2 regions of the Streptomyces sp. NPDC060064 genome follow, and region 1 is predicted to be linked to the other one. Evidence: riboswitches for the same ligand, from Rfam matches in the RefSeq annotation. Region 1 holds a riboswitch; the other holds the start of a gene.

Region 1 (4,134 bases):
GAGACTTCTCTCCGTACCGGCCCCGACGCATGTGCTCCGCGCGTCAGTTGTCGTACTCGTCCAGCGGCGGGCAGGAGCAGACGAGGTTACGGTCGCCGAACGCACCGTCGATCCTGCGCACCGGCGGCCAGTACTTGTCCGCGGCGCTCACCCCGGCCGGGAAGACGGCCTCGTCCCGGCTGTAGGCGTGCTCCCACTCCCCGCCGAGCGCGGCCGCCGTGTGCGGGGCGTTGCGCAGCGGGTTGTCCTCCGCGGGCCACTCGCCCGAGGCGACCTTCTCGATCTCGCCGCGGATCGCGATCATCGTGTCGCAGAAGCGGTCGATCTCGTTCAGGTCCTCGCTCTCGGTGGGCTCGATCATCAGCGTGCCGGCCACCGGGAAGGACATCGTCGGCGCGTGGAAGCCGTAGTCGATCAGGCGCTTGGCGATGTCGTCGACGCTGACGCCGGTGGCCTTCGACAGCGGCCGCAGGTCCACGATGCACTCGTGCGCGACCAGTCCGGCCGGGCCCGTGTAGAGCACCGGGTAGTGCGGCTCCAGTCGCTTGGCGATGTAGTTGGCCGCGAGCACGGCGACCTGCGTCGCGCGCTTGAGGCCCTCGCCACCCATCAGACGTACGTACGCCCAGGAGATCGGCAGGATCCCTGCCGAGCCCCACGGGGCGGCCGAGATCGGTCCTACGCCCGTCTCCGGTCCCGCGGTCGGCTGGAGCGGGTGGTTCGGGAGGTACGGGGCGAGGTGCGCCCGTACACCGACCGGGCCGACGCCCGGACCGCCGCCGCCGTGCGGGATGCAGAAGGTCTTGTGCAGATTGAGGTGCGAGACGTCGCCGCCGAACTTGCCCGGCTTGGCGAGGCCCACCAGCGCGTTGAGGTTGGCGCCGTCGACGTACACCTGGCCGCCGGCGTCGTGCACCTGCGCGCAGATGTCGGCGACGTGCTCCTCGAACACACCGTGTGTGGACGGGTAGGTGATCATCAGCACGGACAGCTCGTCGCGGTACTGCTCGATCTTGGCGCGGAGGTCCTCGATGTCCACCTCGCCGTCGTCGGCGGTCTTCACCACGACGACCTTCATGCCCGCCATCACGGCGCTGGCGGCGTTGGTGCCGTGCGCGGAGGACGGGATGAGGCAGATGGTGCGCTGGCTGTCGCCGTTGGCGCGGTGGTACGCGCGTACGGCGAGCAGGCCCGCGAGCTCGCCCTGCGAACCGGCGTTGGGCTGGATGGACACCGCGTCGTACCCGGTGACCTCGGCGAGGCGCTCCTCCAGCTCGCGGATCAGCGTGAGGTACCCGGCGGCCTGCTCGACCGGCGCGAAGGGGTGCATCTGCGCGAACTCCGGCCAGGTCACCGGCTCCATCTCGGTGGTCGCGTTCAGCTTCATGGTGCAGGAGCCGAGCGGGATCATGCCGCGGTCCAGCGCGTAGTCACGGTCGGCGAGCCTGCGCAGGTAGCGCAGCATGGCGGTCTCGGAACGGTGCTGGTGGAAGACGGGGTGCGTGAGGTAGTCGTCGGTCCGCAGCAGAGCCTGGGGCAACGTTTCCGCAGTGGTCTCGTCGAGCGCCTCGATGTCGCCATCGACGCCGAAGGCGGACCAGACGGCGGACAGCTGTGCACGTCCGGTGGTTTCGTCGCAGGAGATGGAGACCTGGTCACCGTCGACGAGGTGGAGGTTGACCCCGCCCTCGCGTGCGGCGGCGACGACCTCGGCGGCCTTGCCCGGCACCCGGACGGTCACCGTGTCGAAGTAGGAACCGTGCACGACCTCCACACCGCCGTCCCGCAGCCCCGCCTCGAGCAGCGCCGCATAGCGGTGGGTGCGCTGTGCGATCGACCGCAGGCCCTCCGGACCGTGGTAGACCGCGTACATCCCCGCCATGACGGCGAGCAGCACCTGGGCGGTGCAGATGTTGCTGGTGGCCTTCTCCCGGCGGATGTGCTGCTCACGGGTCTGCAGCGCGAGCCGGTAGGCCTTGTTGCCGTCCGCGTCCACGGAGACGCCGACGAGTCGGCCCGGCAGGCTGCGGGCGAACTTGTCGCGTACGGCCATGTAGCCGGCGTGCGGACCGCCGAAGCCCATCGGGACTCCGAAGCGCTGAGTGGTGCCGACGGCGATGTCGGCGCCCAGCTCGCCGGGCGAGGTGAGCAGGGTCAGCGCCAGCAGATCGGCGGCGACGGTGACGATCGCACCGAGCTCGTGCGCCTGCTCGACGACGGGCTTGATGTCCCGAACGGCACCGGAGGCGCCCGGGTACTGCAGCAGCACGCCGAAGACGCCGCGCTCGGCGATCTCGGCCGGAATGCCCTCGCTCAGATCCGCGGTGACGATCTCGACGCCGGTCGGCTCGGCGCGGGTCTGGATCACCGCGAGGGTCTGCGGCAGGGCGTCTGCGTCGACCAGGAAGACGCCGTCCTTGACCTTGCCGACCCGGCGGGCGAGCGACATGGCCTCGGCGGCGGCGGTGCCCTCGTCGAGCAGCGAAGCGCCGGAGGTGGGCAGGCCGGTCAGATCGGCCACCATCGTCTGGAAGTTCAGCAGAGCCTCGAGCCGGCCCTGCGAGATCTCCGGCTGGTACGGCGTGTACGCGGTGTACCAGGCCGGGTTCTCCATGACATTGCGCAGGATGACCGGCGGCGTGAAGGTGCCGTAGTACCCGAGGCCGATCATCGGCGCCAGCACCTGATTGCGGTCGGCGAGGGTGCGCAGCTCGGCGAGAACCTCGGCTTCGGTGCGAGCGCCCGGGAGGTTCAGCGCCTCGGCGCTCTTGATCACATCGGGCACCGCGGCAGCGGTCAGCTCGTCGAGCGAGCCGTATCCCACCTGCGCGAGCATCTTGGCCTGGGCCTCGACATCGGGCCCGATGTGGCGCTGCTCGAAGGGGGTGCCTCGCTCCAACTGGGAGAGCGGAATGCGGTTGGCGGTCATTAAGGAGGCCTCCTGGTCAGACACGACCTACGAGGGGCACCACGGCGCGGATGCCCGGACGGCCTCCCCCTCTGTCATCTCAACCTGAGAGCTTCACCGGCGCGCACAAGGCACGCCGACTTTCACCGTCGGTGAGAGCGGATGCCGTCCGACGCCCGCCCTGCTTTCCAGAGTGACCTCGTCCGTGCGGTACAGGGGCCTGAGAGATTCCGGGGAGGATTTGCTCCTTCGGCGCCACCGGTACTTTCACCGGAGGACTCTCCCGCACGGGGTCAGCAGCCGTTTGCCAGCGTACCAGCGCGCCCCCTCGCCGATCGCTCGAGTGGCCGATACCACCAATGTGCACTTTTGTAGTATTTAAACAGCAGTTGCGACCTATTGGAGGGACCGTGCAGACCGATATCGATCCGCGCAGCCTGATCGGCCGCAAGGCGTTCGACCGCAGTGGCACCAAGATCGGGACTGTGGACGAGGTGTATCTGGACGATGCGACAGGGGCGCCCGAGTGGGCGGCTGTGCGCACGGGCCTCTTCAGCCGGGACGCCTTCGTCCCGCTCGAGCCCAGCAAGGTCGTCGACGACACCCTGCACGTCCCGTACGAACGCGCGCTGATCAAGGATGCCCCCGACTTCGGCGTGGGCCGCCATCTCTCTCCCGAGCAGGAGCTCCAGCTCTACCACCACTACGGACTCGAACTCTCCGAGCCTCCCGAGACGCCCGCTGCCTCCTCCGACCCCTCAGACCCCTCGGACCCGTCCGCCCCGTCCGCCCCGTCCGACGGGGAGTCCGGCTCCCGCCGCGGCCCCGGCTCCCGCCCCGACCGGGACTTCGGCCGACTGGCGGGCCGGGAGGACTGACCGGCGGCGTCCGCTGCCGGTGGCAGCGCCACCAGCGGCAGCGGATCGCCCGGCCCCAGATCCGGGTCGTCCACCATGAACGTGCGCACCCGCCCCGGCCGCCGCGACCCCGGCTCCTCGAACCGCACCGTGACCCGCCCCACCCCGCTGCCCTGCACCCACCCCGCCCCGTACTCGGCATGCCGTACGTCCTGCCCGGCCAGCCAGCGCCGCTCGGCGGGCGCCTCCGACTCCGCACCCGCTGCGCCGGCCGCCTCGTCGGCCTTGTGCGACTCCGGATCGCCGTCCGCATCCGCGGCCTCGGCCCGCTCACCGGCGGCAGCCTGGGCGAACAGATCCTCCTGCGTG
Region 2 (4,134 bases), on a different contig from region 1:
CGGCGGCCCGGGTAGCCCTCGGCGTACTTGTTGGTGAGGACGGAGCCCTGCGCCTCCATGACCGCGACCGGAGCGAAGTTCTCCGAGGCGATCATCTCGAGGGTGGACTGCTGGCGGTGGAGCTCGGCGTCGACAGCGGCGGCGACGTCCGGGTCCAGCTCATGGAGAGGGGCGTTGAGAAGCGACATCTCGATCCCTGTCGTGGTCGTGGTCAGTTGCCGGAGAACTCGGTGTACTCGTCGGCGGAGAGCAGGTCCTTCGGCTCCTCGCTGACGCGCACCTTGAAGAGCCAGCCGCCCTCGAAGGGGGCGGAGTTCACCAGTGACGGGTCATTGACGACGTCCTCGTTGGCCTCGGTGACCTCACCACTGACCGGGGAGTACAGGTCGCTGACGGACTTGGTCGACTCCAGCTCGCCGCAGGTCTCGCCCGCGGTCACCGTGTCACCGACCTCGGGGAGCTGGACGTACACCACATCGCCGAGCGCGTTCGCCGCGTGCTCCGTGATGCCGACCGTCGACACGCCGTCCTCGGCGGCCGACAGCCACTCGTGCTCCTTGCTGAAGCGCAGCTGCTGGGGGTTGCTCATGGCCTGAATTCTCCTGTACGCGGGGGAGTGCTGGTGAACGGAGTGAAGGTGCGGACGATCACTTCTGGCGCTTGTAGAACGGCAGCCCGACGACCTCGTACGGCTCGTGGGTGCCGCGGATGTCGACGCCGACGCCCTCGCGGCCCGGCGCGGCGTGCGCCGCGTCCACGTACGCGATGGCGATCGGCTTGCCCAGGGTCGGGGAGGGCGCACCGGAGGTGACCTCGCCGATGACCTGGCCGCCTGCGACCACGGAGAAGCCGGCGCGCGGGACCCGGCGGCCCTCGGCGATCAGGCCGACGAGCTTGCGCGGCGGGTTGGCCTCGGCGCGCGCGGCGGCGGCCTCGAGTGCCTCGCGGCCGACGAAACGCCCGTCGTTCGTGGTCTTCTCGAACTTCACGACCCGGCCGAGGCCCGCGTCGAACGGGGTCAGCGCGGTGGTCAGCTCATGCCCGTACAGCGGCATGCCCGCCTCCAGGCGGAGCGTGTCGCGGCAGGACAGACCGGCCGGGACGAGACCGACGGGCGCGCCCGCCTCGGTCAGCGACTGCCAGAGCTTCTCGGCGTACTGCGGCTCGACGAAGAGCTCGAAGCCGTCCTCGCCGGTGTAGCCGGTACGGGCGATCAGCGCCGGGACGCCGGCCACCGTGCCGGGCAGGCCCGCGTAGTACTTCAGCCCGTCCAGGTCGGCGTCGGTCAGCGACTTGAGGATGCCGGGGGACTCCGGGCCCTGGACGGCGATGAGCGCGTACGCGTCGCGGTCGTCCCGCACCTCGGCGTCGTAGCCCTCGGCGCGGGCGGTCAGCGCGTCCAGCACCACCTGGGCGTTGCCCGCGTTGGCGACGACCATGTACTCCGTCTCGCCGAGGCGGTAGACGATCAGGTCGTCGAGGATCCCGCCGTCCTCCTGGCAGATCATGGTGTAGCGGGCGCGGCCGACGGCCACTCCGCCGATGTTGCCGACCAGCGCGAAGTCGAGGAGATCGGCGGCGCGCGGTCCGGTGACGGTGATCTCGCCCATGTGCGAGAGATCGAAGAGACCGGCCTTGGTGCGTACGGCGTTGTGCTCGTCGCGCTCACTGCCGTACCGCAGCGGCATGTCCCAGCCCGCGAAGTCGGTCATGGTCGCGCCCAGCGAGCGGTGCAGGGTGTCGAGGGCGGTCAGACGGGGGACGTTGCTCATAGATGTGGCTCCCAGGGCAGGCCGACGAGGACATTCCTCCCCATCTGTCATCGGAACCTGAGAGGTTCGTCGCGACCACGCGTATTGGTGGTCGTGACTTGCACCTTGGGTGGAGCCACTCGACAGCGGCTCGCTTTTCAGATCTGCCTCATCACACGCGGTACGGGGCCTGAGAGATTCAAGGGAGGGACTTGCTCCTTCGGCGCCCGGCGCACACAGTGGCCAGGACTCTCCCGCGTGGATTCAAGCGGCCGGTATGCAGTTGGCGCGCACATCATTGCACGCATCGCGGCAGAGTGGTGCGTACGGTCCGGAACGCGGCCGCGCCTGCCCGCAGTGGCCCGCAGCTGCAAATAGGTTGTGTCGCATTACCAACTCTTTACACTTCATGGGCAAGGGTGAGGGTGACCCGACATGGGGGAGGGTGATGACGTTGCAGCAGTCCGGTGTTTTTGCGACGACCGCGGGGGTGCCCGCCCGGCCGGAGAGCTCCGCTCGGGAACGGCTCGGGGCTCCCACAGCCATACTGCGCGACCTGAGAGACCGCTCGGGGCGCAGTCCGCGCAGTCTGGTCTTCGCCGCCGGTGATGTGGTGGTCGTCTCCGGCCTGCCCGGCAGCGGAAAGTCCACGTTGATCCGGCGCGCGGCGCGCGGTCGTGGCATCGACTCGCAGGACACCCGGGACCGGTGGGACGCCCGGATGCCGCGGCTGCTGCCGTACGCCGTGTACCGCCCGCTCGTGCGGATCGCCCACTACGCCGGGCTGCGGCGGGCGCTGCGCTCCGGCGAGAGTGTCGTCGTCCATGACTGCGGTACGCAGGCCTGGGTGCGGCGCTGGCTGGCCCGCGAGGCGCGCCGCCGCGGGAGCGGTCTCCATCTGGTCCTGCTCGACGTCACGCCCGAGGTTGCCAGACAGGGCCAGCGCGAGCGGGGCCGCGGTGTGTCCGGGTACGCCTTCGCCCGGCACCGGCGCGCGGTCGGGCATCTGATCGGCGACGCGGAGGCGGGCCGGCTGCCGGCGGGCTGCGCCTCGGCCGTGCTGCTGGACCGGGACGCGGCGGGGGTGCTGGGGCGGGTCGGCTTCGAGAAGCCATAGGGCGGCGCGCGCTGAAGTTCAGCCCCTGCGGCGCTTGAGGAGCGGGGTCCGGGGCGGAGCCCCGGTTCATGTCCGTCGGTCGGCGGCGTTAGGGTCGTGGCGCGCAGCCGTGGAAGCCCGGGGGAGAAGGACCGCACATGGAGACACCGGAGCAGGCCCATCCGCATCCAGCTTTCGGCTGGCCGGGTAACGAGCTGGAAGAGGTGCTCGCCGCCTCGCTCGGCAACCCCTCCGCCGGGGGCCGTCTCGTCGAGGTGCTCGGCCGCAGCCATATATGGGTGCCGCTGCCCAACGGCGGCGGAGCCGACAGCCCCGATCTCGATCTGCCCACGATGGAGATCGACGGCGCTCCCTATGTCCCGGTCTTCAGCTCCGAGCAGCAGTACCTGCAGTGCGTCGGCAGCCATATCTCCTTCACCGTCGCGCCCGCCCGCGAATTCGCCCGCGGGCTGCCTCCGCAGCTCGGCATCGCCGTGAACCCCGGCGGTGCGGTCGGCGCCCCGCTGCCGCCGCCCGCGGTCGCCGAGCTGTGCCGAGTGGGACGTACACCGTTGGACGGACCCGCGAGCGGCGGCCGGGTGCGGCTCTTCGAGCCCGACTGGCAGGAGGAGCCGGTCGACTTCCTCGCCGCCGCGGCCGGGGAGTTCGAGGCCTCCGGTGTCGTCCTCACCGCCCGCCGTGCGCTCGCCTCCGTCGAGGGCGACCCGCCGACCCTCTTCATCGGTGTCCAGCTCTCCTCCTGGGAGGCCGCCGAGCGCAATGCCCCGATGGACGCGCTCGGCCGGGCACTCGGCCGGGTCCAGGTGGGCTGGCCGGTCAATCTCGTACTGCTGGATGTTGCCCAGGACCCTGTCGGCGCATGGATGCTGGAGCGGGTGCGGCCCTTCTACGAACGGCAGCACGTGTAGTCGTCAAGTCGGTGTCAGGACTGCCGATTAAGCTGGTTTGATGGCCTTACCGCAGCACTTGTGTGCCCGGGGCGGCTGTGCTGTTGCTGCATCGAAGAGGCATCGAAGAGGGGCGGAACCCAGGGTGAGCGCGTCAGGCACCGCGGCGGCCGGGCAGGTCGAGCACATGCTGCGCCAGGTGACTCCCGGACGCTACGACGCGTACGAGGCGCTGCTGCACGCCATCGCCGACCCGTCGAACGGCCAGATCTGGATGCTGCTCTGGCACGGCCAGGCCGGATCGCCCGATGCCCAGTACGGGAACATGGAGGTCGACGGCGTCGGCTACGCGCCGTGCGTCACCTCCGCCCAGGAGCTC

What was found. Region 1 has a riboswitch for glycine ahead of gcvP (aminomethyl-transferring glycine dehydrogenase). Riboswitches for the same ligand answer to the same signal wherever they lie in the genome.
Region 2: it holds a riboswitch for glycine, as region 1 does, so the genes downstream of both, gcvT (glycine cleavage system aminomethyltransferase GcvT) here and gcvP (aminomethyl-transferring glycine dehydrogenase) in region 1, are expected to answer to the same signal.

What each region holds. Positions count from the first base shown of each region.
Region 1 is NZ_JBHWWF010000062.1:11,571-15,704, forward strand. It holds gene gcvP (aminomethyl-transferring glycine dehydrogenase) at 44-2,929, opposite strand; glycine riboswitch at 3,107-3,204, opposite strand; partial or broken gene ACFWDI_RS38565 (PRC-barrel domain-containing protein) at 3,268-3,468, shown strand; gene ACFWDI_RS38570 (DNA polymerase IV) at 3,612-4,134, opposite strand, start outside.
Region 2 is NZ_JBHWWF010000041.1:6,604-10,737, forward strand. It holds gene glyA (serine hydroxymethyltransferase) at 1-188, opposite strand, end outside; gene gcvH (glycine cleavage system protein GcvH) at 212-589, opposite strand; gene gcvT (glycine cleavage system aminomethyltransferase GcvT) at 648-1,772, opposite strand; glycine riboswitch at 1,921-2,018, opposite strand; gene ACFWDI_RS34455 (AAA family ATPase) at 2,200-2,868, shown strand; gene ACFWDI_RS34460 (enhanced serine sensitivity protein SseB) at 3,006-3,776, shown strand; gene ACFWDI_RS34465 (enhanced serine sensitivity protein SseB C-terminal domain-containing protein) at 3,901-4,134, shown strand, end outside.